DNA from 3 places in the Streptomyces tritici genome. Region 2 is predicted to be linked to each of the others. Evidence: riboswitches for the same ligand, from Rfam matches in the RefSeq annotation. Region 2 holds a riboswitch; each other region holds the start of a gene.
What was found. Region 2 has a riboswitch for S-adenosylmethionine ahead of ACNJ93_RS29400 (IclR family transcriptional regulator). Riboswitches for the same ligand answer to the same signal wherever they lie in the genome.

Region 1: it holds a riboswitch for S-adenosylmethionine, as region 2 does, so the genes downstream of both, ACNJ93_RS07870 (aminotransferase class V-fold PLP-dependent enzyme) here and ACNJ93_RS29400 (IclR family transcriptional regulator) in region 2, are expected to answer to the same signal.
Region 3: it holds a riboswitch for S-adenosylmethionine, as region 2 does, so the genes downstream of both, thrC (threonine synthase) here and ACNJ93_RS29400 (IclR family transcriptional regulator) in region 2, are expected to answer to the same signal.

Annotation. Positions count from the first base shown of each region.
Region 1 is NZ_CP183183.1:1,686,713-1,695,959, forward strand. Features, by position in the region: gene ACNJ93_RS07845 (NlpC/P60 family protein) at 162-1,187, opposite strand; gene ACNJ93_RS07850 (NYN domain-containing protein) at 1,443-2,807, opposite strand; gene ACNJ93_RS07855 (hypothetical protein) at 2,841-3,083, opposite strand; gene ACNJ93_RS07860 (rhomboid family intramembrane serine protease) at 3,261-3,983, shown strand; gene ACNJ93_RS07865 (Lrp/AsnC family transcriptional regulator) at 3,980-4,261, shown strand; gene ACNJ93_RS07870 (aminotransferase class V-fold PLP-dependent enzyme) at 4,363-5,724, opposite strand; SAM riboswitch class IV at 5,912-6,028, opposite strand; gene trpD (anthranilate phosphoribosyltransferase) at 6,109-7,173, opposite strand; gene ACNJ93_RS07880 (cytochrome b) at 7,297-8,922, opposite strand; gene ACNJ93_RS07885 (Rieske 2Fe-2S domain-containing protein) at 8,919-9,247, opposite strand, start outside.
Region 2 is NZ_CP183183.1:6,408,151-6,417,397, forward strand. Features, by position in the region: gene ACNJ93_RS29385 (amidohydrolase) at 1-420, opposite strand, end outside; gene ACNJ93_RS29390 (helix-turn-helix domain-containing protein) at 532-1,233, shown strand; gene ACNJ93_RS29395 (hypothetical protein) at 1,279-1,590, opposite strand; gene ACNJ93_RS29400 (IclR family transcriptional regulator) at 1,705-2,427, opposite strand; SAM riboswitch class I at 2,654-2,795, opposite strand; gene ACNJ93_RS29405 (UbiA family prenyltransferase) at 2,988-3,902, opposite strand; gene ACNJ93_RS29410 (type III polyketide synthase) at 3,981-5,075, shown strand; gene ACNJ93_RS29415 (isoprenylcysteine carboxyl methyltransferase family protein) at 5,083-5,631, shown strand; gene ACNJ93_RS29420 (NAD(P)/FAD-dependent oxidoreductase) at 5,628-6,656, shown strand; gene ACNJ93_RS29425 (hypothetical protein) at 6,715-7,293, opposite strand; gene ACNJ93_RS29430 (TSUP family transporter) at 7,551-8,363, opposite strand; gene ACNJ93_RS29435 (N-acetyltransferase family protein) at 8,475-8,960, opposite strand; gene ACNJ93_RS29440 (ArsR/SmtB family transcription factor) at 8,972-9,247, opposite strand, start outside.
Region 3 is NZ_CP183183.1:3,094,752-3,103,998, forward strand. Features, by position in the region: gene ACNJ93_RS14130 (hypothetical protein) at 1-870, shown strand, start outside; gene groL (chaperonin GroEL) at 960-2,582, opposite strand; gene ACNJ93_RS14140 (cold-shock protein) at 2,947-3,150, opposite strand; gene ACNJ93_RS14145 (MoaD/ThiS family protein) at 3,537-3,815, opposite strand; gene thrC (threonine synthase) at 3,848-5,170, opposite strand; SAM riboswitch class I at 5,155-5,308, opposite strand; gene ACNJ93_RS14155 (glucosyl-3-phosphoglycerate synthase) at 5,452-6,402, shown strand; gene ACNJ93_RS14160 (hypothetical protein) at 6,499-6,669, shown strand; gene ACNJ93_RS14165 (alpha,alpha-trehalose-phosphate synthase (UDP-forming)) at 6,734-8,188, shown strand; gene ACNJ93_RS14170 (immune inhibitor A domain-containing protein) at 8,456-9,247, shown strand, end outside.

The DNA of each region.
Region 1 (9,247 bases), 4.7 Mb from region 2:
GGTAGCTGTCGCGACGGCAGACAGTAACCCGTCCGTCACCCGGTACCAACGAAGGCGCCGCGTACGCACAGTGACGCCCCGCCGGAGTTCACAGGTCACCGGCGGGGCGTGGAGTCAGTGCGGGGCGGAGCGATTTCGCCCGAACGGAGTCCGGCGAGGCGTCAGATGCGGACGCCGAACTGGAAGGTGCCCATGTAGTCCATGGACTCGTAGCGGACGACCGCGCCCGGCTTGGGGGCGTGCAGGATCGTGTTGTTGCCCGCGTACAGGCCCACGTGCGACAGGCTGTTGAAGAAGACCAGGTCGCCCGGCTTGAGCTGGCTGCGGCCGATCTTCACGCCGTCGTTCTGCTGGGTGTAGGTGGTGCGGCTGATGCCCACGCCGGCCTGGCGGTAGGCCCACTGCGTCAGACCGGAGCAGTCGTACGAGTTGGGGCCCTCGGCGCCGGAGACGTACGGCTTGCCGATCTGGGTGGCGGCGGCGTTCAGGGCGGCGGCGCCGCGCTGGGAGGCCGGGACCTCATTGCCGAGGTCGACGCGCTCGCCGGCGGCGCGGCTGGCGCGCTGCTCGTCGGCCTGGATCTTGGCGCGCTCGGCGGCGGTCAGGGTGTTGAGCAGCTTCTGGGCCTCGGCGAGCTTGCCCTGGAAGGACTTCTTCTTCTCGCCGAGCGTCTTGCGGACGCTCTCCAGGTCGGCCAGCTTCGTGGTGGCCTCGGCGCGCTGCTGGGCGAGGGTGCGCTGCTTCTCCTGGATCGACTGGAGCACGTCGGCCTGCTTGGCGCTCAACTGGTCGACGGCGGACGCCTTGTCGAGGTAGGTGTCCGGGTCGGAGGAGAGGAAGAGCTGCAGCGAGGGGTCGATGCCGCCGGAGCGGTACTGCGCGCTGGCGACCGAACCGATGCTGTCCCGCAGGGTGTTGAGCTCGGCCTGGCCGCGGGCCACCTTGTCCTGGAGGGCGCTGATCTCCTTCTGCAGCTTGCCGCGGCGCTCCTCGGCGAGGTTGTACTGCTCCGTGGCCTCCTCGGCCTCGTGGTGCAGCTTGTCGACCTTGGACTTGACCTCGTCGATCTTCGGCTTGGGCGCGGCCTGCGCCGTCTGGGCGGAGAGGGCGACGGCCGCGGCGGCCGTGGCCGTAAGGACGGTCACACGGGTGCGGCTCGGCTGCTTGGGACGACGGTGGGACGCCACGGGGGCGAGCTCCTTATGCCTCAGGCCGCCTGGCCGCACGGGCCGGCGGGACCCTCACTGCCATCCCGGATGGATGATCAACCGCGTGAAGGTTCGAGCCCCGACCCTAGTGACCGAGTTGTGATCAGTTCAAATCCTCATCCGAAAAATCTCGCGCAGGCGGCACATTATTTACATACAGCACACGGGCAGTAGCGGGCACTTGACCCTGCGCGGATCAGAATCCGGGCATTGCGCCCAGGACTTGCCGAGCCGTCACGAGAGGCGCGAAAGGCGCTTCAGCAACAAGGCGGACGCGACCGGCCGCGCCCCCGACTTGGCGACGCCGTCGGCGACCTCGCGGTCGGTGGAGACCACCACGACCGGCCGGCCCGGCGGCTCGGCCCGGACCAGCTGACGGATCAGCTCGTCGGCCGTCACGCCCGGCTTCGAGAACAGCACCCGGACCCCGCGCGGCGGCGCGAGCAGCACCGGGGCGGCCAGTTCGGCCCCGTCGAAGACACAGGTGATCTCCGCGCCGGAACGGGCCGCGAGCGCGGACAGTCCGCCGAGCAGCCGCAGCCGCTGCTTCTCCAGCGGCATCGTCGGATAGCCGGTCTTGGTCACGTTGTAGCCGTCCACCACCAGATGCGCCTGGGGCAGCGCGAGCAGTTGGTCGAGCAGCGCCGGATCGGTCTCGGACAGCGCCCGGGCCGCGATGTCCTTCGGCGACATCCGCCCCGGCTCCACCGCGTCCACCAGGTCCGCCGGATGCACCGACACCGGCGGCAGGGCCAGTTCGCGGCGCAGGCCCTGGGCCGCGTCCAGCACCGTGTCCAGGAGCAGCCGCAGCCGCATGTCCTCCACCGAGCGGCCCTCGCGGGCGGCGCGCCGGCTGGCCTCCAGGGCCGCCTCCACCTCGGAGAGCCGGGACTTGAGCCGGCGGGTCTCGCTCTCGGCGGCCGACACCTGCGCGGCGGCCTCCGCCCGGATCGCGTCGATCTCGCCCTGGGTGCGGCGCAGCGCCGCCTCGCCGCGCTTCACGTCGCTCTGGGCGCTGCGCAGCTTGCGGTGAAGCGATTCCGCTTCCTTGCGGGCGGCCTCCAGGTCGTGGCGCAGCTGCTCGGTCTCGACGCGGCCGCGCTCCTTGGCGGCGGCCACCTCCTCGCGCAGCCGCTCCAGTTCGCGCCGGCCGGCCTCCTCGGCCCGCTCGGCGTCCGCCCGCTGGACCTCCTCGCCTGCGGCGGCGACCAGCTTGACCCAGCCGGCCGGCCGCAGCACGTACGCGGCGGCGGCCACGTCCACCGGGTCGGCGGCGGCCGGCGGACTGCCGGACTCGACGGCCGAGGCCAGCTCCGGCTCCGCCTCCTTGAACCGCTCGCCGATCCGCTGCCGGAACACCGCGTCGGTCTCCAGGGCGGCGGCCATCGCCGTACCGGCGAACTTGGCGCGGCGGCTCGGGGTGAAACGGGCGTACTGCCGCAGCGCGGACGGGAGCTCGCCGACCGTGAGCCCGCCGAAGGCGTCGGCGACCAGCGCGACGACGCGCCGCCGCACGCCCTCGGGCAGCGGTCGGTCGAGCGCCTCGGCGGCGTCGCCGGCCGCACCGCCCGGCTCACCGTCCCGTGCGGGCTGCTCCACGTTCCGTCACCTCATCGTCGTCCGCGCCGTGCCTCAGGAAGCCGTACCCGGCCTGTCCACCAGTTCGATCTGGTCCACCGCGTTGCACCAGCGGCAGCGGACCGACTCGATGGTCTCACTGAGCACCTCGCGCTCCTCCACGGTGGGCTCGCCGGCCAGGTCCAGATGGACGTACTCGACGACCTTCGAGGACCGGGTCACGTCGAAGCGGGTCAGGTTGCCGCAGAGCGTGCAGCGCCAGCGGGTCTCGGCGGTCGGCTGGGGAACCGTCGTCATGGTGCCGTCCTTCTTCCTGTTCCTTCGAGGGGTCCCGCGGTGCGCCGTCGAACTGCGGAGGTACTGCCCGTCACCCTAGTCTCCCCCGCGCACCCCGAGCCGCTCCCGCGCACCGGTTCCCGGGCGCCCCGGCGAGGCGCTCTGTCCCCGTCGGTCCGGTTACGCCATGATCTGTGCATGATCGACTGGCGGGCGGCGGCGCGCGGCGCGGTGCGCGGACCGACGATGACGTACGGCCTGATCGCGGTCTGCTGTCTGGTGTTCCTGCTCGGGCCGGTCTCCGGGTTCAATCCGTCGTACGGCACGGGCGACCGGCTCCTGGCCGCGCAGAGCGACTGGTTCCGCCGCTGGGGCGTGATCCCCGCGGAGCTGATGAGCAGCGAGCCGCACACCCTGCTCTCGCCCGTCACCGCGCTGTTCGTGCACGGCAACTGGCTGCACCTGCTGGGCAACATGCTCTTCCTGTCCGTCTTCGGCGCGATGGCGGAGGAGCGGATGGGCCGGCTGGAGTTCCTGCTCTTCTGCCTCGGCTGCGGCTATCTCGCCCTGCTGGCGTACGCGGCCGCGCACGCGACCAGCGAGCAGACCCTGGTGGGGGCGTCGGGGGCGATCTCGGCGGTGCTCGGGGCGTTCCTCTTCCTCTTCCCCCGGGCCCGGGTGACCAGCCTGTTCCCCTTCCTGCTGTTCCTGCCGCTGCGCTTCCCCGCCTGGATCGTGCTGGTCTTCTGGTTCGTGCTGCAGTGGCTCGCGGCCCGCTCCGCCGGGCCGGGGCCGGGGGTGGCGTACCTGGCCCACGTGGTGGGCTTCGCGCTCGGCTTCCTCTACGCCTGGGGCCGCTACGGCTCTGCGGATAAGGTGAGGGTCCCAGCCGCGGCGACCGAGGGAGAACGCCAGCCATGATCACCGCGATCGTGCTCATCAAGACCAGCGTGGACCGCATTCCCGAGATCGCGGAGTCGATCGCCGCGCTGGACAGCGTCAGCGAGGTCTTCTCGGTGACCGGCACCTACGACCTGATCGCCATGGTCCGGGTCGCCCGGCACGACGACCTGGCCGACGTGATCCCCGGCCGCATCAGCAAGATCCCCGGCGTCGAGGCCACGGACACGCACGTCGCGTTCCGCACGTACTCCCAGCACGACCTGGAGGCGGCCTTCGCCATCGGCCTGGAGTCGTAACCGGCCATAACCGGTCGCACGAGGAAGGGGCCCCGCCGCGGAGGCCCCTTCACCCGTACGAGTGGCCGGTCAGCCCGCCGGTAGACCGCGGTCAGCCGCGGTCAGCCGCGGTCCGGGACACAGCGGCCGTCCTCGGTGCGGTACTTCCACTGCGCCCCGTCCCGGACCAGCTCCTTCACGGCCGCCACGAAGCGCTCCACGTGCTCGTCCGGGGTGCCGGCCCCGAAGCTCACCCGGATCGCGTTGAGCGACCTCTCACCCGGCTCCGCCTCCGGCGCGCCGCACTCGCCGACGTCCTGCGGGTCGCTGCCCAGCAGCGTGCGCACCAGCGGGTGGGCGCAGAACAGGCCGTCGCGGACGCCGATGCCGTACTCGGCGGAGAGCGCGGCCGCGAAGTGCGAGCTGTTCCAGCCCTCCACCACGAACGAGATCACCCCGACCCGCGGCGCCTCGTCGCCGAACAGGGAGAGCACCCTCACCTCGGGCACCTCGGCCAGTCCGGCGCGGACGGTGTCGATGAGGTGCTGCTCGCGGGCGACCAGCGTGTCGAAGCCGGCCTCGGTGAGCGCCTTGCAGGCGGCGGCGATGGCGTAGACGCCGATGACGTTCGGCGAACCGGCCTCGTGGCGGGCGGCGGTGGTGTGCCACTCGACGTGCACCCCGCCGTCGGCGCGGCGGGCGACCTTACGGGAGGCGCCGCCTCCGGCGAGGTACGGCTCGGCCGCCTGGAGCCAGTCGGCGCGGCCGGCGAGGACGCCGGAGCCGAAGGGCGCGTACAGCTTGTGCCCGGAGAACGCGACCCAGTCCACGTCCAGTTCGCGCACCGAGACCGGGTGGTGCGGGGCGAGTTGGGCGGCGTCGAGCACGATGCGGGCGCCGTGCGCGTGGGCCGCGGCGGCGAGTTCGCGCACCGGCCACAGCTCGCCGGTCACGTTGGACGCGCCGGTCACGCAGACCAGGGCGGGGCCGTGGGGGTCGCGCTCGGCGAGGGCGCGCTCCAGGGTGTCGACCGCCTGCCGCGGGGTGCGCGGCGCGTTCAGGTACGTGACCTGGGCGTCCTTCCAGGGAAGCAGCGAGGCGTGGTGCTCGGTCTCGAAGACGAACACCTGGCAGTCGGCGGGCAGGACGGCGGCGAGCAGGTTGAGCGAGTCGGTGGTGGAGCGGGTGAAGACCACCTGGTCGCCGTCGCGGCAGTCGAGGAACTCCGCGACGGTGGCCCGGCTGTTCTCGAACAGGTCGGTGGACAGCTGCGAGAGGTACCCGGCGCCGCGGTGCACGCTGCCGTAGTACGGGGCGTAGGCGGCGACGTCGTCCCAGACGCGCTGCAGGGCCGGGGCGCTGGCGGCGTAGTCGAGCGCGGCGTACGCGACCTCTCCGCCGGTGACGAGCGGGACGGTGACGTCACGGCCGAGGACGGGCAGCGGCTCACAGACGGCGGGGGCGGCGACGGTGGAAACGGACATGGCGAACTCCCGTACGAGGCAGGCGAATGCGACGCCTCGACGCGGGCGGACGCGGATGCCGCGTCCCCGCGGAGGCGTGCGAGGAAAGGAAAAAGGGGGGGTGCGGAAGAGGGGCCGGAAGGCCCTATCGCATTCGCTTGCTCACGAGACGCTCCCTCGAGGACCAGGACCCCAGGGTTGGCGCAGGGGTCCGCGCTTGCCGTGAACCTTGCTGTCCACGGCCCGGTCTTCACCCGGGGCACCCCGCCACGGACGGAGGGTTGCCGGACAGCCAGCCGGGGCTTCGAGGCTGTCACTCATGACCTGTCGCTGAACGTATGCCACCGCTCGCGTTCCGCGCAACCCCGTCCGGATGCCGGACGGGGTTGCGCGGGCGCGGCGGGTTCAGGCGTTGCTGGCGGCGATCCAGCGGTCCAGGGCCCGGCGGGCGGCCCCGGAGTCGATGGACTCGGCGGCCTGCTCGATGCCCGCGCGCAGCTGCTCCGCGAGGCTGCCGCCGCCCGGGTGCAGGGCGGTGAGCGCGGCGGCCGAGTTGAGCAGGACGGCGTCCCGGACCGGGCCGGTCTCCCCCGCGAGCAGCCGGCGGGCCACGTCGGCGTTGTACGAGGCGTCCGCGCCGCGCAGCGCCTCGACGGGGACGAGCTCGATGCCGACGTCCCGCGGGTCGAAGGACTCCTCGCGCACGGCTCCGTCGCGCACCACCCACACCTTGGAGGTGGCGGTGGTGGTCAGCTCGTCCAGGCCGTCGTCGCCGCGGAAGACCAGCGCGGACGAGCCGCGCTCGGCCAGCACGCCGGCCATGATCGGGGCCATCCGGGCGTCGGCCACACCGGTGGCCTGGGCCTTCACCCGGGCCGGGTTGGTGAGCGGGCCGAGGAAGTTGAAGGTGGTCCGGATGCCGAGCTCCTTGCGGGCCGCGGCGACGTGCCGCAGCGCCGGGTGGAACTTCACCGCGAAGCAGAAGGTGATCCCGGCCTCCTCGGCGACCTCGGCGACCCGCTGCGGGGTCAGCTCCAGGTTGACGCCGAGCTTCTCCAGGACGTCGGAGGCGCCGGAGGCGGAGGAAGCCGCCCGGTTGCCGTGCTTGACGACCTTGGCACCGGTGCCGGCCACCACGATCGCGGACATGGTGGAGATGTTGACCGTCTTGGCGCCGTCGCCGCCGGTGCCGACGATGTCCACCGAGGGGCCCGGCACGTCGATCAGGTTGGCGTGCGCGTACATGGTGCGCACGAGTCCGGTGATCTCGTCGACCGTCTCGCCCTTGGCGCGCAGCGCGACCGCGAAGCCGGCGATCTGCGCGTCGGTGGCCTCGCCGCGCAGGATGCGGTCCATCGCCCAGGCGGTGTCCTCCGCGCTCTGGTCGCGGCCGCTCAGCAGACCGTCCAGGACGACGGGCCAGGAGCGGCCCGCCGTGGTGGTGCCTCCAGCGGGGGTCACAGCGCTCATGGTCGCTCCTCATCGTCGGAAGGTACGGACCCACCCTATCGATCTCACGGGACGGCAAAGAGCCCCGTCCAGCGAATGGACGGGGCTCTCGCCGTGGCGACCTCAGGTCAGCAGGTCAGGTGATCAGTGGTGGCCGTGGCCGCTCTGGATCTCCTTGTACTCCTCGACGGTGGGCTTCGCGATCTGGTTGCCCTCGCCGTAGTAACTCCGGTTCAGCCTGACCCGGAGCTTCTCCATGCGGCCGATCTTCCGCTCGACGCCGTTCTCGTCGACGGCGGGCGGCAGCTCGGCCGGCGCGTACTGCTCGTGCGCGGTGAGCGTGTGCAGCTCGCCCTGGCTGAGCGGGGTGTGGACCTCGACGAACTCACCGTGCGGCAGGCGCTTGATGATGCCCGACTCGCGGCCGTGGAGCACCTTGTCGTGGTCGCGGCGCTGGAGACCCAGGCAGATCCGCTTGGTCACGATGAAGGCGATGACCGGGCCGACGAAGAACGCGATCCGGACGAACCAGGTGATCGAGTTGATCGACAGGTGGAAGTGCGTCGCCCAGAGGTCGTTGCCGCCACCCACGAGCATGATCATGTACGCGGTGATCCACGCGACGCCGAAGGCGGTGCGGGTCGGCGCGTTGCGCGGACGCTGCGCGATGTGGTGCTCGCGCTTGTCGCCGGTGATCCAGGACTCGATGAACGGGTACACCGCGATGGCCGCGAGGACCAGCGGGAAGATCACCAGCGGGATGAACACGCCCAGGACCAGCGTGTGGCCCGCGAAGTCGATCTCCCAGCCCGGCATGACACGGATCAGACCCTCGGCGAAGCCCATGTACCAGTCGGGCTGGGCGCCGGTGGACACCTGGTCCGGACGGTACGGGCCGAGCGCCCAGATCGGGTTGATCGAGGCGATCGCCGCGATGACCGCGATGACACCGAAGACCAGGAAGAAGAAGCCTCCGGCCTTGGCCATGTACACCGGCAGCAGCGGCATGCCGACGACGTTCTTGTTGGTGCGGCCCGGACCCGCGTAGTGGGTGTGCTTGTGCACGACCACGAGGATCAGGTGCGCGACCACCAGGCCGAGCATGATGCCGGGCAGCAGCAGGACGTGGGCCGAGTAGAACCGGGCCACGAAGTCGCCGCCGGGGAATTCGCCGCCGAACAGGAACATCGACAGGTAGGTGCCGACGATCGGCACCGACAGGATCGCGCCCTGCATGAAGCGGACACCGGTGCCGGAGAGCAGGTCGTCCGGGAGCGAGTAACCGGTGAAGCCGGTGAACATGCCCAGGAAGAACAGCAGGAAGCCGAACAGCCAGTTGATCTCACGCGGCTTGCGGAACGCGCCGGTGAAGAACACGCGCATCATGTGCACGAACATGCCGGCGAGGAAGATCAGCGCCGCCCAGTGGTGGATCTGCCGGATGAGCAGACCACCGCGCACATCGAAGGAGATGTGCATGGTCGAGTTGAACGCCTCGGACATCAGCTGTCCCTGCAGCGGGACGTAGCTGCCGTGGTACTCCACCTCGTTCATCGACGGGTGGAAGAACATCGTCAGGTAGACGCCCGTCAGGATGATGATGATGAAGCTGTAGAGGCAGATCTCGCCCAGCATGAAGGACCAGTGGTCCGGGAAGATCTTCCGCATGTTGGCCTTGGCCAGCGTGTAGATCCCCAGCCGGCCGTCGGCCCAGTCGGCCACCCGCTCGCCGCGGGAGGCCGTCGTCTTCGTATCCGTCACAGTGCTCATCCGCGCTCCCAGAAGGCAGGACCGACGGGCTCGTCGAAGTCGCCGAGCGCCTCGAGGTTGCCCTTCTCGTTCACGCCGATCCGCAGCTGCGGGAGGGCGTGACCGGCCGGGCCGAAGATGACGCGGGCGCCGTCGGCCAGGTCGAAGGTGGACTGGTGGCACGGGCAGAGCACGTGGTGGGTCTGCTGCTCGTACAGCGAGATCGGGCAGCCCACGTGGGTGCAGATCTTCGAGAAGGCCACGATGCCCTCGTGCGACCACTCCAGCTCGCGCTTGTCCTTGATGTCCTCCGGCTGGATCCGGACGATCATCAGGGCGGCCTTGG
Region 2 (9,247 bases):
GGACAGCAGTACCGGCCGGTCCGGTACGACCGTGTCGAGCAGGTGCCGGGTCGGCAGCCCGCCGGCGAAGGTCTCCAGGGACCAGCCGCCGCCGGTGATCCACTCCCGGTCCGGGTGCGCCTCGGCGTAGGCGCGGATCCGCTCCAGGCACGAGTCGACGTCGACGACACCGGTCAGGTCGCACTGGGCGAGCTCGCTGCCGCCGCCGACGGCGTGGATGTGCGCGTCCTGGAAGCCGGGCAGCAGCAGCCGGCCGGTCAGGTCGACGACCTCGGTCCGGGGGCCGATCAGCTCGCGCACCTCGTCGTGGCCGACGGCCGTGATCCGTTCCCCGGTGACCGCGAGCGAACTCGCGCGCGTCCGGGCGGAGTCCATCGTGAGGACGGGTCCTCCGGTGAAGACCAGATCGGCGTGGGGCATACGGCGGCTCCCTTGCGTGCGGCGCGCCGGGCGGGCGCGGGGCGGCGGACAGGACGCCATGCAAGCCTGTCGGCGGTTTACAGGTCAATGGTGTTGACATAAGGTGCGGCCATGTCCGATCGCGTGGTCCCCGAAGGCGCCCGGCGGCGGCGCCGGCCGACGAAGCAGGGCGCCGTCCTGTCCGAACGCCTCATCGTCGAGACGGCGTTGCGCCTGGTCGCCGAACACGGCGCGGACGCCCTGTCGGTACGGCGGCTGGGCGCCGCCCTCGGCGCGGACCCCAGCGCCCTGTACCGCTACTTCCGCAACACCGACGCCCTGCTCCTCGCCCTGGCCGACGAGATGATCGGCCGCGCCCAGGAGGGCTGGCGGCCGACCGGCGACTGGCGCGCGGACCTGCGCGCCCTGGGCCTGCGCATCCACGCCGCGTACCTGGCCCAGCCGCAGGCCGCCCTGCTGGCCGCGCACCGCACCACCGGCCGCCCGCACGAGACACGGGCCGTCGAGACGATCCTCGGCATCCTGCGCGACGGCGGCTTCCCCGACGCCCTGGCCGTACGGATCTACCATGCCTTCGTCGACCAGGCCCTGGCCTTCGCCGCCCAGGACGCCGCGGCCGCGGCCCTGCCCGAGGCGGCGGCGGAGGCGGACGCCGAAGTCTGGCACGCCGCGTACGGCCGCCTGCCCGCCCGGACCCACCCGAACATCGCGGCCACGTACCCGCTGCTCGCCGCCGAAATGCGGCACAGCGGCTACCCCTTCGCCCTCGAACTCACCCTCGCGGCGGCGGCAACACTCCATCCTGACGCCTGACGCCTGATGGCGAATTCCAGGAAGAGGACTCGGCGACGCCATGCTTCAGGCAGTCCCCGGCGTTCGGTGGGGGGTGACGTGACCGGTCCAGGACGAGGGTTCCTGGGGCGAATCCCAGACCACTTCGACGTCGACTTCGTGGAAGTCGCGCGCGAGTCCTACGACCATGGCTTCCGCGCGGCCCCGCGCCTCGGCGGGGTCGGCGTCGATCGGCGCGTCGGGAAGCCGCCCGCAGAGCATTCCGCCTTCGGCGGTGAGGACCGTGTGGCGCCAGCCCTCCGGCGTCGCCAGCAGGACGACGGCCTTCGGCATGCCGAAGGGAGTCCGCTTCTTCTTGGCCTGCGGTCGTTTCCCCATGGAGCCATCCAACATCGTCGGCGCACGGGATGCGGAGGCCAGGTGCGTGCGTGGGTGCACCGCGTGCCGGGCCTGAGCCGGGGGAGGGCGCAGGGCTTGGTGGCGTTGCCGGTGTCAGGGGTGGCGGATGGCTTCGGTGAGGCGTTCGGCCGCGTCGACGGCGACCTGGGCGAGCAGCGTGCCGGGGTTGCGGGTGAGGCGTTGGATCGGGCCTGTGACCGTGAGGGCGGCCACGACGCGATGGGCCGCGTCGCGCACCGGCGCCGAGACGGACGCCATGCCGGGTTCGCGTTCGCCGGTCGACTGGGCCCAGCCCCGGCGTCGTACGCCGCTGAGGGTGGTGGCGGTGAAGCGGGCCCCCTGCAGACCGTGGTGGTAGCGCTCGGGTTCCTCCCAGGCCAGCAGGACCTGGGCGGCGGAGCCGGCCTTCATGGGGAGTGCGGAACCGACGGGCACGATGTCACGCAGGCCCGAGGCGCGTTCGGCGGCGGCGACGCAGACGCGCATCTCCCCCTGCCGGCGGTACAGCTGCGCGCTTTCGCCGGTGGTGTCACGCAGGGCGGTGAGTACCGGGCCCGCCGCGGCCAGCAGGCGGTCCTCGCCCGCCGCGGTCGCGAGTTCGGCGAGCCGGGGGCCGAGGACGAAGCGGCCCTGCAGGTCCCTGGCGACGAGGCGGTGGCGTTCGAGGGCGGTGGCGAGCCGGTGGGCTGTGGGCCGGGCCAGTCCCGTGGCGGTGACCAACCCCGCCAGTGTGGCGGGCCCTGACGCCAGCGCGCCCAGGATCACTGCGGTCTTGTCGAGGACGCCGACACCGCTAGAAATATCCGATATATCCATGAGAAGAGGTGCTCCAGTCTCGACCCGCGAGGCATGCGAGGCGTGCGAGGCATGCGAGGCATGCGTCGCGGGAACCGCGCCCAGGCGGAGGGCAGGGAAGATCAGTGGGGAAGGGCCGAAGCGGTCGGCCGATGCGCCGCGGTGATCACGAGACGGATACGCGGGTACGCGGAAAGCCCGGGGCAGACAGAAGCGGGGCGAAGGTCAGCACAGAGAGCACCGTGTCTCCTCATCTTTTCCCGCGCCACGTTGGCGCGGGCCGGAGTTGGCACTGATCCCGACGGCGCGGCGCGAACATGGAGCGCCGGGTCGAACGGGGAGTTGCCGGGGCTTCGTAGGGCCGGTCCCTCCACCCCTCTGGATGATTCGCGAGGAACCATACAAGACTCCGGGCGCTCCCTGCCAACGGCTGCCCGGCTCCGCGAGCGGCAGGTCAGGCGGCCCGCGACGCCGCCGGCGGCGGAACCGAATCCGTTCGGACGCCGGGGCGGGCCTGTGACGAGGTGCAGCAGTACGCGAGCGAGCCGCGCGGGGACAGGACCCGGCGGCGTCGGCTTCGGTCAGGGCCAGACCTGACCGCCGGTCGGCGCGCCTCCGGCCAGTACCAGAAGCGTGGCGTCGAGGCCCGCCATGACCATGATGGCGACGAAGGGCACGCGCCCGCGCACCCACGCGGACGGTCCGGCCACCGCCACGAGGCAGAGCGCGGAGGTCACTCCCGTCAGGCCCATTCCCGCCGGGGACACCGGCCCCGCCGGGCCGGCCGTCAGCACCACGGAGGCGGCGAGGGCCAGGACCGCGGCCGACGCCACGGACCCGCGCCGACCCACTCTCTGCGGGAGCCCGCGCACCCCGCCCGCGAGGTCGTCGTCCAGGTCCGGCAGGACGTTGGCGAAGTGGGCGCTGGTCCCCAGCAGCGCCGCCGCGGCGGTCAGCCACAGGGGTGGCCACGGGCGGCCGGGGAGCGCCAGTGTCAGGAACGCGGGCAGCAGCCCGAAGGCGACCGCGTACGGCAGCCAGGAGAGGACCGTCCGCTTGAGCCACAGGTTGTACGTCCAGCCTGAGGCGACGCAGACGAGGTGCACCACGCCGGCCAGGAGCCCGCAACCGAGCGACAGCGGCACGCAGAGCAGCAGCGCGACGACGGCCGCCGCTTCCACCGCGCCCGGCCGCGCGGCGCCCGTGGCCAGCGGCTTGTCACGGCGGCCCGCGGCCCGGTCGCGCCGCCGGTCCAGAAGGTCGTTGCACCAGCCGATCGACAGCTGACCGGCTGCGACCGCCGCCACCGCCTCGGCCGCCGAGGCCGCGCCGAGGCCGGACGCGACGGCCAGCAGCGCGGCGAGGACCGTCACCGCCGCCGCCGGCACGGGGTGACTTGCCTTCAGCAGGCCGACGACAGTTCGGCGTTGCTCCGAACCCGGAACGGCGGCCGGAGCGGCGAGGCGGGGAGTTCCCTTGTCCGTGGTGGGGCGCACCGCACCACGCTAGGCGACGGCGCGCCCACGACCGCCGGGTTGAGGGCGTCGGCGTCCTACCGTCCCTATGTTGGAGCAATGACCCGCGTCCTCGCGGTGAGCACGGCTTTCCCGCCGCACCGCCACATGCAGCACGAGATCACCGAAGACCTCGTCTCCGGTCTGCCGCCGGGATCCGGCAGGGATCTCGTGCGCCGGCTGCATGCGGCGGCCGGCGTGGAGAGCCGTCATCTCGCGCTGCCCCTCGACCGCTACCGCGCTCTCGGCACCTTCGGCGAGACCAACCGCCTGTTCGTCGAACGGGCCACCGCGCTGGGCGCCGAAGCCGTCGAGCGGGCGCTCCGCGATGCCGGCGTGCGCGCGGAAGACGTCGACCTGGTCGTCTCGACGACCGTGACCGGCATCGCGACCCCCTCCCTGGAGGCGCGTCTGGCCGAACGGATCGGTCTGCGCCCGGATGTCAGGCGCGTGCCGCTGTTCGGGCTCGGCTGCTCGGCGGGCGCGGCCGGCCTGGCCCGGGTGCACGACTTCCTCGACGGCCGGCCCGGCGGCACCGCGCTGCTGTTGTCCACCGAGCTGTGTTCGCTCACCCTGCAGCGAGCCGATCTGTCGACGGCGAACCTGGTGGCGGGCGGCCTGTTCGGCGACGGGGCCGCCGCACTCGTGGCCGTCGGCGGTGACCGGCCCCGTACGGAACCGGGCGCGTCCCACCCCGCGTCCCACCCCGCGTCCGGTCCTCCCGGGCCGACGGTCGCGGCGACGCGCAGCCGCCTGTACCCGGGGACGGAGCACCTGTTGGGCTGGGACGTCGGCGACTGGGGCTTCCGCATGGTCCTCGGCCCGGAACTCCCCGAGCTCGTCAGGCTGCACGTGACGGAGGAGGTCGAGTCCTTCCTCGCCGAGCACGACCTCAAGCCCGCGGACGTCACGGCGTGGATCTGCCACCCCGGCGGCCCGAAGATCCTGGACGCGCTCGCCGACGGACTCGGCCTGCCGGACGCGGCGCTCGCGGCGAGCCGCCGCGCCCTGGCCGGCCACGGCAACCTGTCGTCCGCGTCGGTGCTGCAGATCCTGCAGGCCACGCAGGCCGACGGGCCGCCACCCGGAACGATCGGCCTGATGATCGCCTTCGGGCCGGGCTTCTCGTCCGAACTCGTCCTCCTGGCCTGGTGAGGCTGCCGTGACCCTGACCGAGACGTCGTACACCGTGCTGGTCCTGCTGGTCGCCGCCGAACGCTTCGCGGAACTCGCCGTGGCGCGCCGCAACGGCGCCTGGAGCCGCGCCCGGGGCGCCCGCGAGTACGGTGCGGGGCACTACCCGGTCATGGTCGTCCTGCACACCGCACTGCTCCTCGGCTGCCTCGTCGAACCCTGGGCGGCCGACCGGCCCTTCGTGCCGCTGCTCGGCTGGGTCGCCCTCGCCCTCGTGCTGGCCGCCCAGGCGCTGCGCTGGTGGTGCATCGGCACGCTCGGGCCCCGTTGGCACACGCGGGTGCTGATCGTCCCGGACCTTCCTCTCGTCGCCTCGGGCCCGTACCGCCACCTCCGGCACCCCAACTACGTCGCGGTCGTCGTCGAGGGCGCCGCCCTGCCGCTCGTCCACACCGCCTGGCTGACCGCCCTGGCCTTCTCCCTCCTCAACGCGGCGCTGATCACCGTCCGCATCCGCTGCGAGAACTCGGCCCTGGCGCCTTCACGCGCGCTGCCGCCCACCGGTGCCGTGTCGTGATCGACATCCTCGTCGTCGGCGGCGGCCCGGCGGGCCTGGCCACCGCGATCCACGGAGCACGGCGGGGCTTCGACGTCGTCGTCGCCGAGCCCCGGCCCGCGCCGATCGACAAGGCCTGCGGCGAGGGACTGATGCCGACGGCGGTACGCGCCCTGAGCTCCCTCGGCGTGCAGGTGCCGGGCGCGCACCTCCGGGGCATCCGCTACGTCGACGCCGCCGGCGACCGGCGCGCCGAAGCCCGCTTCCGCACGGGATCCGGTCTCGGCGTCCGCCGGACCACGCTGCACCAGGCACTCGCCGCCCGGGCCGCCCAGCTCGGTGTCCCGGTCATCCCGCACCGCATCCGACGGGTGACCCCCTCCGACGGGTACGTGACCGCGGACGGGATCACCGCCCGCTACCTCGTGGCGGCCGACGGACTGCACTCGCCCATCCGGCGCACCCTGGGCCTGACCGTGCGGCCGGCCACCCGGCGACACGTGCCGCGCTACGGCCTGCGGCGGCACTACGCCGTCGAGCCGTGGACCGACCTGGTCGAGGTGTACTGGTCCGCCGACTGCGAGGCATACGTGACTCCGCTCGGACCCCGGCAGCTCGGCGTCGCCATCCTCACCTCCCGCCACCTGCCCTTCGACGACCAGCTGACCCGCTTCCCCGCACTGGCCGCCCGTCTGCGCACGGCCGAGGGCACACCGGTCAGGGGCGCCGGACCGCTGCGCCAGCAGGCCCGCACCCGGGTGGCCGGCCGGGTCCTGTTCGTGGGCGACGCCGCCGGGTACGTCGACGCGCTGACCGGCGAGGGCCTCACCCTCGCCCTGACAGCGGCGGACACCCTCGTACGCTGCCTCCACGACGGCCGCCCGGAGGCGTACGAATCCGCCTGGCTCCGCCTGTCCCGCAGCTACCGCCTCCTGACGAGTTCTCTCCTCTGGGCGCGGAACCAGCCACCCTTGGCCCCTCTGATCACGCCCGCCGCCGCCCGCTTTCCCGGCCTGTTCCAGAGCGCCGTGAACCTGATCGGCTGACGGGACCGACCCCGGGCGACCTGCTCGGCGGAAAGGGCGAACGTCGTCCTAGAGGGCGCTAGTTGTCGAACCAGACGACGAGCCGGACGTGCTCGTCGCCGTGGACGTCGGCCAAGGCCCGCATCGTCGCCCATACCGGAGCCCATTCGCCGCCCTCCGGTACGGCATCCCGTCGGCTCGTGCGTACGACGCGGAACAGCCGGCCGTCCTGGATCCACTCGTCACCCTCCGGCCTGTCGGCGTGATCCCAGAACCCCTTCCCGGTCAGCACCCAGTCTCCGGAGGCCACGCGCGTGAACATGTGGACGCGCTCGTCCACCTGCTCGGCCAACTCGTCCCCATCCACCCGTGACAGCTCGTCCCACCCGATCCACGTCGCGTCGTGCGCGTCCCGCCCCCAGCCCTCGTACCTCCGCCGGGCCTCCTCAGAGACATCCCCCGGCAGCCCCCGCTCCGCGGCCAGGGGCCGGAAGCCCGCGAGGTTCCGTACGCCGAACAGGCAGCCGAAGGCGTCGTAGTCCCGCCCGCTGTACAGCAGGTCCAGGTCGACGGCCCCGTGCCAGCCGGTCATGTCCTCGGCGTCAAGCGTGCGGTAGTTGGTACGGCACTCCAAGAAGCCGTGTATGTCGGTTCCCATACCGACGGATTCTGCGCCCTGTGCATCAGGGGGACCACGGGATTTCGGGGGCCTGGCTTCTGGATCGGGATGGCATCGCGGGTCATCGGCGGAACTCGCTGACCAGCGAGTGCGCATGGTGTCGGGTGCATGTGCCCCTGTGCCCCCATGGATCGTTTCCCGGCCCCGCCGGGCAGTCACTCGGATCCGGTCGAGACCGAACGCAGCTTCTCGTGCAGCTGGTTCGCGACGGAAGCAGGGCGACATCGCGGCAGCGGTCAATCGTGCCGGGCGACCTTGACGGCGGAGACGAGCAGGACCAGGGCCAGGGCGGGAATCAGTACCGCATCCGGGACGACCCCGAGCAGCAGCCCGCCCACCAGCGCACCGGCGACAGAGCCGCCGATCATGGTGAGCGCGAAGCGGACGTGGGTACCGAGCACCGCGAAACTGCCGTCTCGGCTGTAGCGGGCGAACGCGACCAGCATGGTCGGCAGGGACACCAGCAGGGACAGGCTGCCCGCCGCTTTGACGTCCACCGCGAACAGCAGCACGATCGTGGGGATCAGGAGTTCCCCGCCGGCCACGCCCATGAGCGCCGCGACCACCCCGATGCCGAAGCCGGCCAGGACGCCGCAAAGCACTTGGGCCCACAGGGGCAAGACGAGCGATCCCAGGGTCGTGGCGTGGGTCGCCACCAGCGCCGCAGCCATGACGACCATCAGCGCGGCCAGGACCCTGTACAGGGTGGCGCTCCGCATCCGTACCGCCCACGACGCCCCGGCCCACGCGCCCAGCAGGCTCCCCGCCAGCAGGTTGACCACGACGGGCCAGTGCCCGAAGACCTCGGGAGGCGGCACCGCCGCGAAACGGGCGGGAAGCGCGACGAGAACGACGACCAGGCTCATCGCCTTGTTCAGGATCACGGCTGACAGCGCGGCGAACCCGAACACGCCGATCAGCAGCGGCAGTCGGAACTCCGCGCCGCCCAGGCCGATCATCCCGCCGAGCACGCCCACGGCCCCGCCCGCGGCGAACACCCATGGGGCTGAGTACGTCGGCGTCGAGACGAGGTCCTTGTCCACGGCCATGGCCATGATCCTTGCCTGCCTCATGCCCCGCTCGCCATGGGCCGGCTCCTCCTTCGGCCGAAGACACCGGCAACCCCCGCGCAGTTGGTGGGGAGCTCCGAACCCTGGGGCCTATGCCACGGTGCTGCTGCGGCGTTCGACGAGGACGGTGTCGCGCCAGCGGCCATGGTGGCGGCCGATGCGTTCGCGCCGGCCGATGACGCGGAAGCCGGCCCGTTCGTGGACGGCCAGGCTCGCCGCGTTCTCCGGGAAGATCCCGGACTGGATCGTCCAGATCCCCGCCGCCTCGGTGGAGTCCACGAGCGCCTTGAGCAGGGCGGACGCGACGCCGCGCCCGCGGGCGTCGGGGTGGACGTAGACGGAGTGCTCGACCACGCCGGCGTACACGCAGCGGTCGGAGACCGCCGTGGCGGCGACCCAGCCGAGGACGCGGCCGGTCTCGTCGACGGCGGCGAAGCGGTGTTCGGGCAGCTTGGCCGCGTCGAACTCCGCCCAGGTCGGGGCGGTGGTCTCGAAGGTGGCGTCGCCCTCGTCGATCCCCGCCTGGTAGATCGCGAGCACCTCGTCGGCGTGCGCGGCGGTGAGGGGGACGACCATGACGGAGGCGGTCACGCGGCCGCCGCCTTGGTCAGCAGCTGGCCCATCGCGGCGAGGACGGCCGGCTCGACGCGGTAGTAGACCCAGGTGCCGCGCCGCTCCGAGGACAGCAGCCCGGCCTCCTTCAGCTTCTTCAGGTGGTGCGAGACCGTGGGCTGCGAGACGCCGACATCGGAGATGTCGCAGACGCACGCCTCCCCGCCCTCGTGGGAGGCGACCGCCGAGAACAGCCGCAGTCGGACCGGGTCGCCGAGCGCCTTGAACATCTTCGCCGTCCGCTCGGCCTC
Region 3 (9,247 bases), 3.3 Mb from region 2:
AAGGCCCGTGTGCTGCCCGGTGAGCCCTTCGCCATCCGCGGCCGCGTCGTGGCCGAGGACGACGGCACGCCGCTCGCCGGCACCCAGGTGCGGGTGAACTCCGGTGGGATGGTGCGGCTCGTGACCACCGACGCCGACGGCCGCTACAGCGCCCTGTTCAAGGGCGCGCCGTGGAAGTACGCGGGGCACTGGTACGTGTCGACGACCGATGTGTTCCTCGAGGGAAGCGCCGGCGGTCAGGTGGTCATGCCCGGCGAGTCCCACATCGAGAAGGTGCAGGGCTCGCTCGCGGCCGACACGACGGTCACGATGACGGGCAGGCTGGAGTACACCTACCCGTCCGACATCACGGGGATCCACACCGAGCCGATGCGGCTGGAGCACTCCGCCGACGGCCGCACGGGCTGGAAGGTGATCGGCACCGGCGAAGCCTCCGCCGGTTCCCCCTTCACCGTCACGGGCCGCAGCACCGGCGGCTGGTTCCGCGTCCACCATCCCGCCACCGACACCATGGCCGAGAGCTTCGGCCCGGCCGTACGGCTCGGGCGCATCCAGACGCGCGTCGTCTCGGTGAACGCGGCGCCCGAGCCGGTGCGCAAGGGCGCCACGGTGACGGTGACGGGTGGGCTCCAGCAGTACAAGAACGGCGCTTGGACGCTGTACGCGGGGCAGCCCGTCGGCCTGTGGTTCCAGGCGAAGGGCTCGAGCGCGTACAAGCTGGTCGCCTCCGGCAAGTCCGCGGCCAACGGCGGCGTGTCGCTGAAGACGACGGCCACGGTCGACGGCACGTACCTGATCCGCTACCTGGGGACGAGCACCAGCACGCACTTCCACTCGTCCGCGGTCGGCGACTTCGTCGACGTCCTCTGACGCGCGGCGCGCGAACGCCGAAGGGCGGCACCCCTGGTGGGGGTGCCGCCCTTCGCGTACCGCTTCAGGAACTGCCGATCCGCGAGGGATCAGAAGTCCATGTCACCGCCCGGCATGCCGCCGCCGGCCGGCGCGGCGGCCTTCTCCGGCTTGTCGGCGATGACGGCCTCGGTGGTGAGGAACAGCGCGGCGATGGAGGCCGCGTTCTGCAGCGCGGAGCGCGTGACCTTCGCCGGGTCGATGATGCCCTCGGCGATCATGTCGACGTACTCGCCGGTGGCGGCGTTCAGGCCGTGGCCGACGGGCAGGTTGCGCACCTTCTCCACGATGACGCCGCCCTCGAGGCCGGCGTTCACGGAGATCTGCTTCAGCGGGGCCTCGAGCGCCAGCTTGACGGCGGCGGCGCCGGTGGCCTCGTCACCCTCCAGCTCCAGCTTCTCGAAGACCTCGGAGGCCTGCAGCAGGGCGACGCCACCGCCGGCGACGATGCCCTCCTCGACGGCCGCCTTCGCGTTGCGGACGGCGTCCTCGATGCGGTGCTTGCGCTCCTTGAGCTCGACCTCGGTCGCGGCGCCGGCCTTGATGACGGCCACGCCGCCGGCCAGCTTCGCGAGGCGCTCCTGGAGCTTCTCGCGGTCGTAGTCCGAGTCCGAGTTCTCGATCTCGGCGCGGATCTGGTTCACGCGGCCCGCGACCTGCTCGCTGTCACCGGCGCCGTCGACGATGGTGGTCTCGTCCTTGGTGATGACGACCTTGCGGGCGCGGCCCAGCAGGTCCAGGCCGGCGTTCTCGAGCTTGAGGCCGACCTCCTCGGAGATGACCGTGCCGCCCGTGAGGATGGCGATGTCGTTCAGCATGGCCTTGCGGCGGTCGCCGAAGCCCGGGGCCTTGACGGCGACGGACTTGAAGGTGCCGCGGATCTTGTTGACGACCAGGGTCGACAGGGCCTCGCCCTCGACGTCCTCGGCGATGATCAGCAGCGGCTTGCCGGACTGCATGACCTTCTCCAGCAGCGGAAGGAGGTCCTTCACGTTGCTGACCTTGGAGTTGACGATGAGGATGTACGGGTCCTCGAGCGCGGCCTCCATGCGCTCCATGTCGGTCGCGAAGTACGCCGAGATGTAGCCCTTGTCGAAGCGCATGCCCTCGGTGAGCTCCAGCTCCAGACCGAAGGTCTGGGACTCCTCGACGGTGATGACGCCTTCCTTGCCGACCTTGTCCATGGCCTCGGCGATGAGCTCGCCGATCTGGGTGTCGGCGGCGGAGATGGAGGCGGTGGAGGCGATCTGCTCCTTGGTCTCGACCTCCTTGGCCTGGTCGAGCAGGGCGCCGGAGACGGCCTCGACGGCCTTCTCGATGCCGCGCTTCAGGGCCATCGGGTTGGCGCCGGCCGCCACGTTGCGCAGGCCCTCGCGGACGAGCGCCTGGGCGAGGACGGTCGCGGTGGTCGTACCGTCGCCGGCGACGTCGTCCGTCTTCTTGGCGACTTCCTTGACCAGCTCGGCGCCGATCTTCTCGTACGGGTCCTCGAGCTCGATCTCCTTGGCGATGGACACACCATCGTTGGTGATCGTGGGGGCGCCCCACTTCTTCTCGAGGACGACGTTCCGGCCCTTGGGGCCAAGGGTGACCTTGACGGCGTCAGCGAGCTGGTTCATGCCGCGCTCGAGACCGCGCCGGGCCTCCTCGTCGAACGCGATGATCTTGGCCATGTGAAGTGGTCCTCCCGGACATGGGGTGGATAACGCTCCAGGACCGCGCCGACGCCCGCGACGGACGGTCTGCGCGCCGTGCGGTTCCTTGCCCCGCCCGGCCTGCGGACCTCGTCTGCCCGATCCGTAAGCACTCTCACGTGGAGAGTGCTAACGCCAATGATTAGCACTCGACCCAGGAGAGTGCAAGGCCGTCCCGCAGGGACGTCGAACAAGGGGTGGTGGTCGGGCGTCGGGAGGGCGCAAGCGGCTTCCGGGTGTCGGGCGAGGCCGCGCCGGAGGTGCGGGCGCACGCGAGGGGCCCGCATCCGGTCAGGATGCGGGCCCCTCGGGTGAAGTGCGTCGGTGGCCGATCGCGCCGCGGTCAGACGGCGAGCTTGACCATGTCGGCCTGCGGGCCCTTCTGGCCCTGCGAGATCTCGAACTCGACCCGCTGCCCCTCCTCGAGGGTGCGGTAGCCGTCCATCTGGATTGCGCTGTAGTGGACGAAAACATCCGCACCACCGTCGACCGCGATGAAGCCGTAGCCCTTCTCCGCGTTGAACCACTTGACGGTGCCCTGAGCCATGCCTAACTCCCCTATTACTGGCCCTTGCGCGGGACCGCACTTCGCGGACCCGGGTCAGACCCTGCGCCGGAACGCGTCGACCGCGGCTGAATGTATCTGCCCAACTGCCCTCTGCAACAGGTCAATCGGACGAGAATTCTGAGCGCGCCGGAAAGGAGAATTGCGGAGATTTCCTTGATATCCAGGGCAAGTCGGGCCCGGCAAAGGACGCAAAAAGTACACAACGCTCGAACACTTTGGCTGCATCTTGTCGCGTGCGGGCGCATTCTCATATGCGGCCGGCACGAGCAGCGGAGGGGACTTCCCCAACTCTACCGCGCTCAACCATGCAGAATTGCCCCCTCCGCTTCTCTCGCGGAGGGGGCAATTCGGGTACCGCTGGTAACTCAGCAGCCGCCGGCGACGGCCGGGATGATCGAGACGCCCGCGCCGTCCGGCGTGGCCGTCTCCAGGCCCTGCTCGAAACGGACGTCGTCGTCGTTCACGTAGACGTTGACGAAGCGGCGCAGCTTGCCCTGGTCGTCCAGGACGCGGGCGGCGATGCCGGTGTGGTTCTTCTCCAGGTCCGCGATGACCTCGGCGAGGGTCGCGCCCTCCGCCTGGACCTCGGACTGCCCGCCGGTGTAGGTGCGGAGGATGGTGGGGATGCGGACGTTGACGCTCATGCTGCGGTTACTCCCTTTCAGTCGCAGTCGGCTCAGTTCGCCAGGCCGGCGTCGCGGAACGCGTCCAGGCTCGGGCGGATGACGGCGGTCGCCTGAGAGGTGTCGGCCACCGCGTCGAGGGTCTTGAGCCCGTCGCCGGTGTTGAGGACGACCGTGGTGAGGCTCGGGTCGAGCAGACCGTTCTCGACGAGCTTCTTCGTCACGCCGACGGTCACGCCGCCCGCGGTCTCGGCGAAGATGCCCTCGGTGCGGGCGAGCAGCTTGATCGCGTCCACCACCTGCTCGTCGTTCACGTCCTCCACGGCGCCGCCGGTGCGGCGGGCGATGTCGAGGACGTACGGGCCGTCGGCCGGGTTGCCGATGGCGAGCGACTTGGCGATGGTGTTCGGCTTCTGCGGGCGGACCACGTCGTGGCCGGCCTTGAAGGCGGCCGAGACCGGGGAGCAGCCCTCGGCCTGGGCGCCGAAGATCTTGTACGGCCTGTCCTCGACGAGGCCGAGCTTGATGAGCTCCTGCAGACCCTTGTCGATCTTGGTGAGCTGGGAGCCGGAGGCGATCGGGATCACGAGCTGGTCGGGCAGCCGCCAGCCGAGCTGCTCGCAGATCTCGTAGGCCAGCGTCTTGGAGCCCTCGGCGTAGTACGGCCGCAGGTTGACGTTGACGAAGCCCCAGCCCTCGCCCAGCGGGTCGCCGATGAGCTCGGAGCAGAAGCGGTTGACGTCGTCGTACGTGCCCTCGATGCCGACGAGGTCGCCGCCGTAGACGGCGGCCATGACGACCTTGCCCTGCTCCAGGTCGTGCGGGATGAACACGCAGGAGCGGAAGCCGGCGCGGGCGGCCGCGGCGCCGACGGCGCCGGCCAGGTTGCCGGTGGAGGAGCAGGACAGGGTGGTGAAGCCGAAGGCGCGGGCGGCCTCGATGGCCTGGGCGACGACGCGGTCCTTGAAGGAGTGGGTCGGGTTTCCGGAGTCGTCCTTGACGAACAGCTTGCCCGGCTCGACGCCCAGCGCGCGGGCGAGGTTGTCCGCCTGGACGAGCTTGGTCCAGCCGGGGTTCAGGTTGGGCTTCTGGGTGACGTCGGCCGGGACGGGCAGCAGCGGGGCGTAGCGCCAGATGTTGGCGGGTCCGGCCTCGATCTGCTTGCGCAGCGCCTCGGGGTCGCCGGCGGGGAGTTCGTACGCGACTTCCAGCGGGCCGAAACACAGCTCGCAGGCGAAGATCGGGCCGAGCGCGAAACGCTCGCCGCACTCGCGACAGGAGAGGCCGGTGGCGGGGCCGAGATCGACCGCGTTCGTGGTGGGTGCAACCGTCTGTACAGCCATGGAGGCGAGGCCCTTTCTCCTCATCTTCCTCATGGCGCATTTCGCCATGAGACGGATTTGGCACCTTCCCTAGCCGGGAGCCTCGCGGCCGCGCGCTGCGCGGACTGGAGACCGGCTGGAGGGTTGCCGGGGCTTCAACGGGCCGTGTCCCTCTGCCCCTCTGGATGAGCGGTATTCGATTGTGAGTCGCGGTCGGGACCCCGACATGCATCGGGCCTCCGCGTTGTTCAAGACTGTAACCGAAGGCGTGGGCGGTTGAGACAGCCGTCCGAAGCGCGAGATGGATCACACACCGCAACTGGGGAGTAACGGACGTGCTGGAAGAAGTGGAGCGCTGGCTCGGGCGGCGCTCCTGGTCGGTGGCCGATCGTCCCCTCGACCAGATCCTCGCCGCCAAGCGCGCGACGACGGTGAGCGTCGTGCTGCCCGCGCTCGACGAGGAGGCGACCGTCGGCGACATCGTCTCCGTGATCCGGCGCGAACTGATGTCGGAGGCGGTCCCGCTCGTCGACGAGCTGGTGGTGGTGGACTCCGGGTCCACGGACCGGACGGCGGAGGTGGCGGCGGCGGCCGGCGCGCGGGTGGTGGCGCGGGACGCGATCCTGCCGGGGATCCCGGCCGTGCCGGGCAAGGGCGAGGTGCTGTGGCGCTCGCTGATGGCGACCGGCGGGGACATCGTCTGCTTCGTGGACGCGGACCTGCGGGACTTCTCCGCGGACTTCGTCTCGGGGATCGTGGGCCCGCTGCTGACGGACCCGGACGTGGAGTTCGTCAAGGCCATGTACGACCGGCCCCTGGGGGACGCCCCGGGGCAGGGCGGCCGGGTGACGGAGCTGGTGGCGCGGCCGCTGCTGAACCTGCACTGGCCGCAGCTGGCGGGCTTCGTGCAGCCGCTGGGCGGCGAGTACGCGGCGCGGCGCTCGCTGCTGGAGCGGCTGCCGTTCCCGGTGGGGTACGGGGTGGAGCTGGGGCTCCTTGTGGACGCGCTGCACACGGTGGGCCTGGACGCCCTGGCGCAGGTGGACGTGGGGGTGCGCAAGCACCGCCACCAGGGCGGTCAGGCGCTGGGCCGGATGGCGGCGGCGATCTACCGGACGGCGCAGGTGCGGCTGTCGCGGGGGCATCTGGTGCGGCCGGTGCTGACGCAGTTCGAGCGGGGCGCGGCGGGCGAGCCGGGGTTCGTGCCGCGGACGTACCCGGTGGACACCGAGGAGCGGCCGCCGATGACGGAGATCGCGGAGTACGCGCACAGGCGGGTCGCGTAGCCGGGACGGGCGTGGCGCAGCCGAGGCGCCTTGCGGAGCCGTGACGGGCGTGGCGCAGCCGAAAGGCGCGGAAAGGGATGACTAGATTCCCTTTTCATGCGATTTGCACAGATGATGCACGAGGCGCGGCTGCTGCACGAAGGGACCCTGCTCGGCGCGGCCGGGCACGCCGGGGAGCGTCTGTGGCTGCTGGGCGGGCTGATGCTGGCGCTGGGCGCGACGGGCGTGGTGGCGCGGGCGGCGCTCCGGGCGCGCCGGGACCGCTGACCGGTTGTCGCCACCGTGTCCGGGCGTACGTTTGAGCGGATACGGGACGGGCTAGGTTCGCCCCATGGCCAGTGTTCTCGTCGCTTCCAACCGCGGTCCCGTCAGCTACGTGCGCCGGGACGACGGCACGCTCGACGCCCGGCGGGGCGGCGGCGGGCTGGTGTCCGGCCTGAGCGCGATCTCGGCGGAGGACAGCCTGTGGGTCTGCGCGGCCCTGGGCGAGGGCGACCGGGAGGCGGTGCGGCAGGGCGTCGGCGAGCCGGGCGTCCGGATGCTGGACATCGATCCCGCGGTGTACGCGGACGCGTACAACGGGATCGCGAACTCGGTGCTGTGGTTCCTCCACCACCACCTGTACGACGTGCCGCGCGAGCCCGTCTTCGACGCGGAGTTCCGGCTGCGCTGGGAGGCGTACCGGGCGTACAACCGCGCGTTCGCGGAGGCGCTGGCCGAGGCGGCCGACGAGGGCGCCTGCGTGCTCGTGCAGGACTACCACCTGGCGCTGGTGCCGGGGCAGCTGCGGGAGCTCCGGCCCGACCTGCGGATCGGCCACTTCACGCACACGCCCTGGGCCTCGACGGACTACCTGCGGATGCTGCCGCAGGACGTCCGCGAGGAGCTGGTGTGGGGGATGCTCGGCGCGGACGAGCTGTGGTTCCACACGTGGAGCTGGGCGTTCGCGTTCATGAACGGCGCGCACATCGACAGCGCGGTCGGGGCCGCCCAGCCGCTCTCGCCCACCGGCACCCCCTGGCGCGGGGTGGACCACATGCACTGGGGCGGCCCGAAGCGGACCACCCGCGTGCGGACCTTCCCCCTCGGGGTAGACGCCGAGGACCTGCGGGCGCTGGCGTACCGGCCGGAGGTGGACGAGCGGCTGGCCCGGCTGCGCGAGGAGGTCGGCCCGGGGCGGAGGACGATCGCCCGGGTCGACCGGACGGAGCTTTCCAAGAACATCCTGCGCGGCCTGCTCGCCTACCGGGAGCTGCTGACCGCCCGCCCCGAGTGGCGGGGCCGGGTGGTGCACCTGGCCTCGGCGTACCCGTCCCGGCAGGACCTGGAGGCGTACCGCTCGTACACGGCGGCGGTCCGGGAGCTGGCGGACCGGATCAACGAGGAGTTCGGCACGGCGGACTGGCAGCCGGTGCTGGTCTCCGTCCAGGACGACTTCACGCGCTCGCTCGCGGTGTACCGGATGGCCGACGTGGCGCTGGTGAACCCGGTGCGGGACGGCATGAACCTGGTGGCGAAGGAGATACCGGTGGTCTCCGAGGCGGGCTGCGCGCTGGTCCTGTCGGAGGGCGCGGGCGCGTACGAGGAGCTGCGCGAGGACGCGCTGACGGTGAACCCGTACGACGTGAGCGCGACGGCGCAGGCGCTGCACGAGGCCCTGTCGATGCCGGCCGCCGAGCGGGCCGAGCGCACGGAGCGCCTCGCCGCCGCGGCGACCGCGCTGCCGCCGCAGCGCTGGTTCCTGGAGCAGCTGGCGGCGCTGCGGGAGGACCCGGACGGGGAGTAGCGGCCCGCGCCGGGCGGCGGTCGGGCCCGCGGAGCGGAAGCGGAGCGGTTGGCGCCGCGGGGCCGTGCGGCCCCGCGGCGTCCGGCATTCGGGGTGGGCGCACCGCGTAGCGGAAGATGTCGCTGCCGACCTCTCCTCTTCCGCGCCCCTTCCGTGCCAGACTCTGCCGCGATCGTTCCCCCAGGCGATCCGACACCCCCCGAACCGCGCGAACCATGCGACCACGCATGCGAAGGGATCGCAGACGTGAAGAGACTTGTCGTGGGCATGACCCTAGGGTCGGCGCTCACCGCACTCCTCGCCGCGGGCCTCACCCCGGCCGCCGCGCAGGAGGCCCGGGACACCCCGTCGGGAGCACCGGGCGCCACCGCCCACCGGCCCGACAACCGTCCCGGACCGCTCACCGAGCAGCGCACCGAGATGCGCGAGCAGGCGATCGACAAGGTCGCCAAGGGCAAGGCGAGGGCGAACGCCAAGGGCGTCGTCGAACTCGCACCCGGAAAATTCGTGGAGACGACCACCGTCCGCTCCGAGAAGATCCTCACCATCCTCGCGGAGTTCGGCGACCAGTCCGCCGGCAAGTACGGCTCCGTCCCCGGCCCGCTGCACAACCAGATCCCGAAGCCGGACCGGACCACGGACAACTCCAACGCCTGGACCGCCGACTTCTCGAAGGCCTACTACGAGAACTTCTTCAACGGCCCCGGCGAGTCGATGCGGACCTACTACGAGAACCTCTCGGGCGGCCGCTACTCCGTCACCAACACCGTCGAGGACTGGGTCAAGGTCCCGTACAACGCCTCCTTCTACGGCGACAACGCGATCGAGGACAACGGCGGCTCCTGGGCCTTCATCCAGGACACCGGCAACGCCTGGTGGGACGCCCAGATCGCGGCCGGCAAGTCCCCCGCCGAGATCGACGCCCACCTCGCCCAGTTCGACGTCTGGGACCGCAACGACTGGGACCACGACGGCAACTTCGACGAGGCCGACGGCTACATCGACCACTTCCAGGCCGTGCACGCCGGCATGGGCGAGGACGCCGGCGGCGGCGCCCAG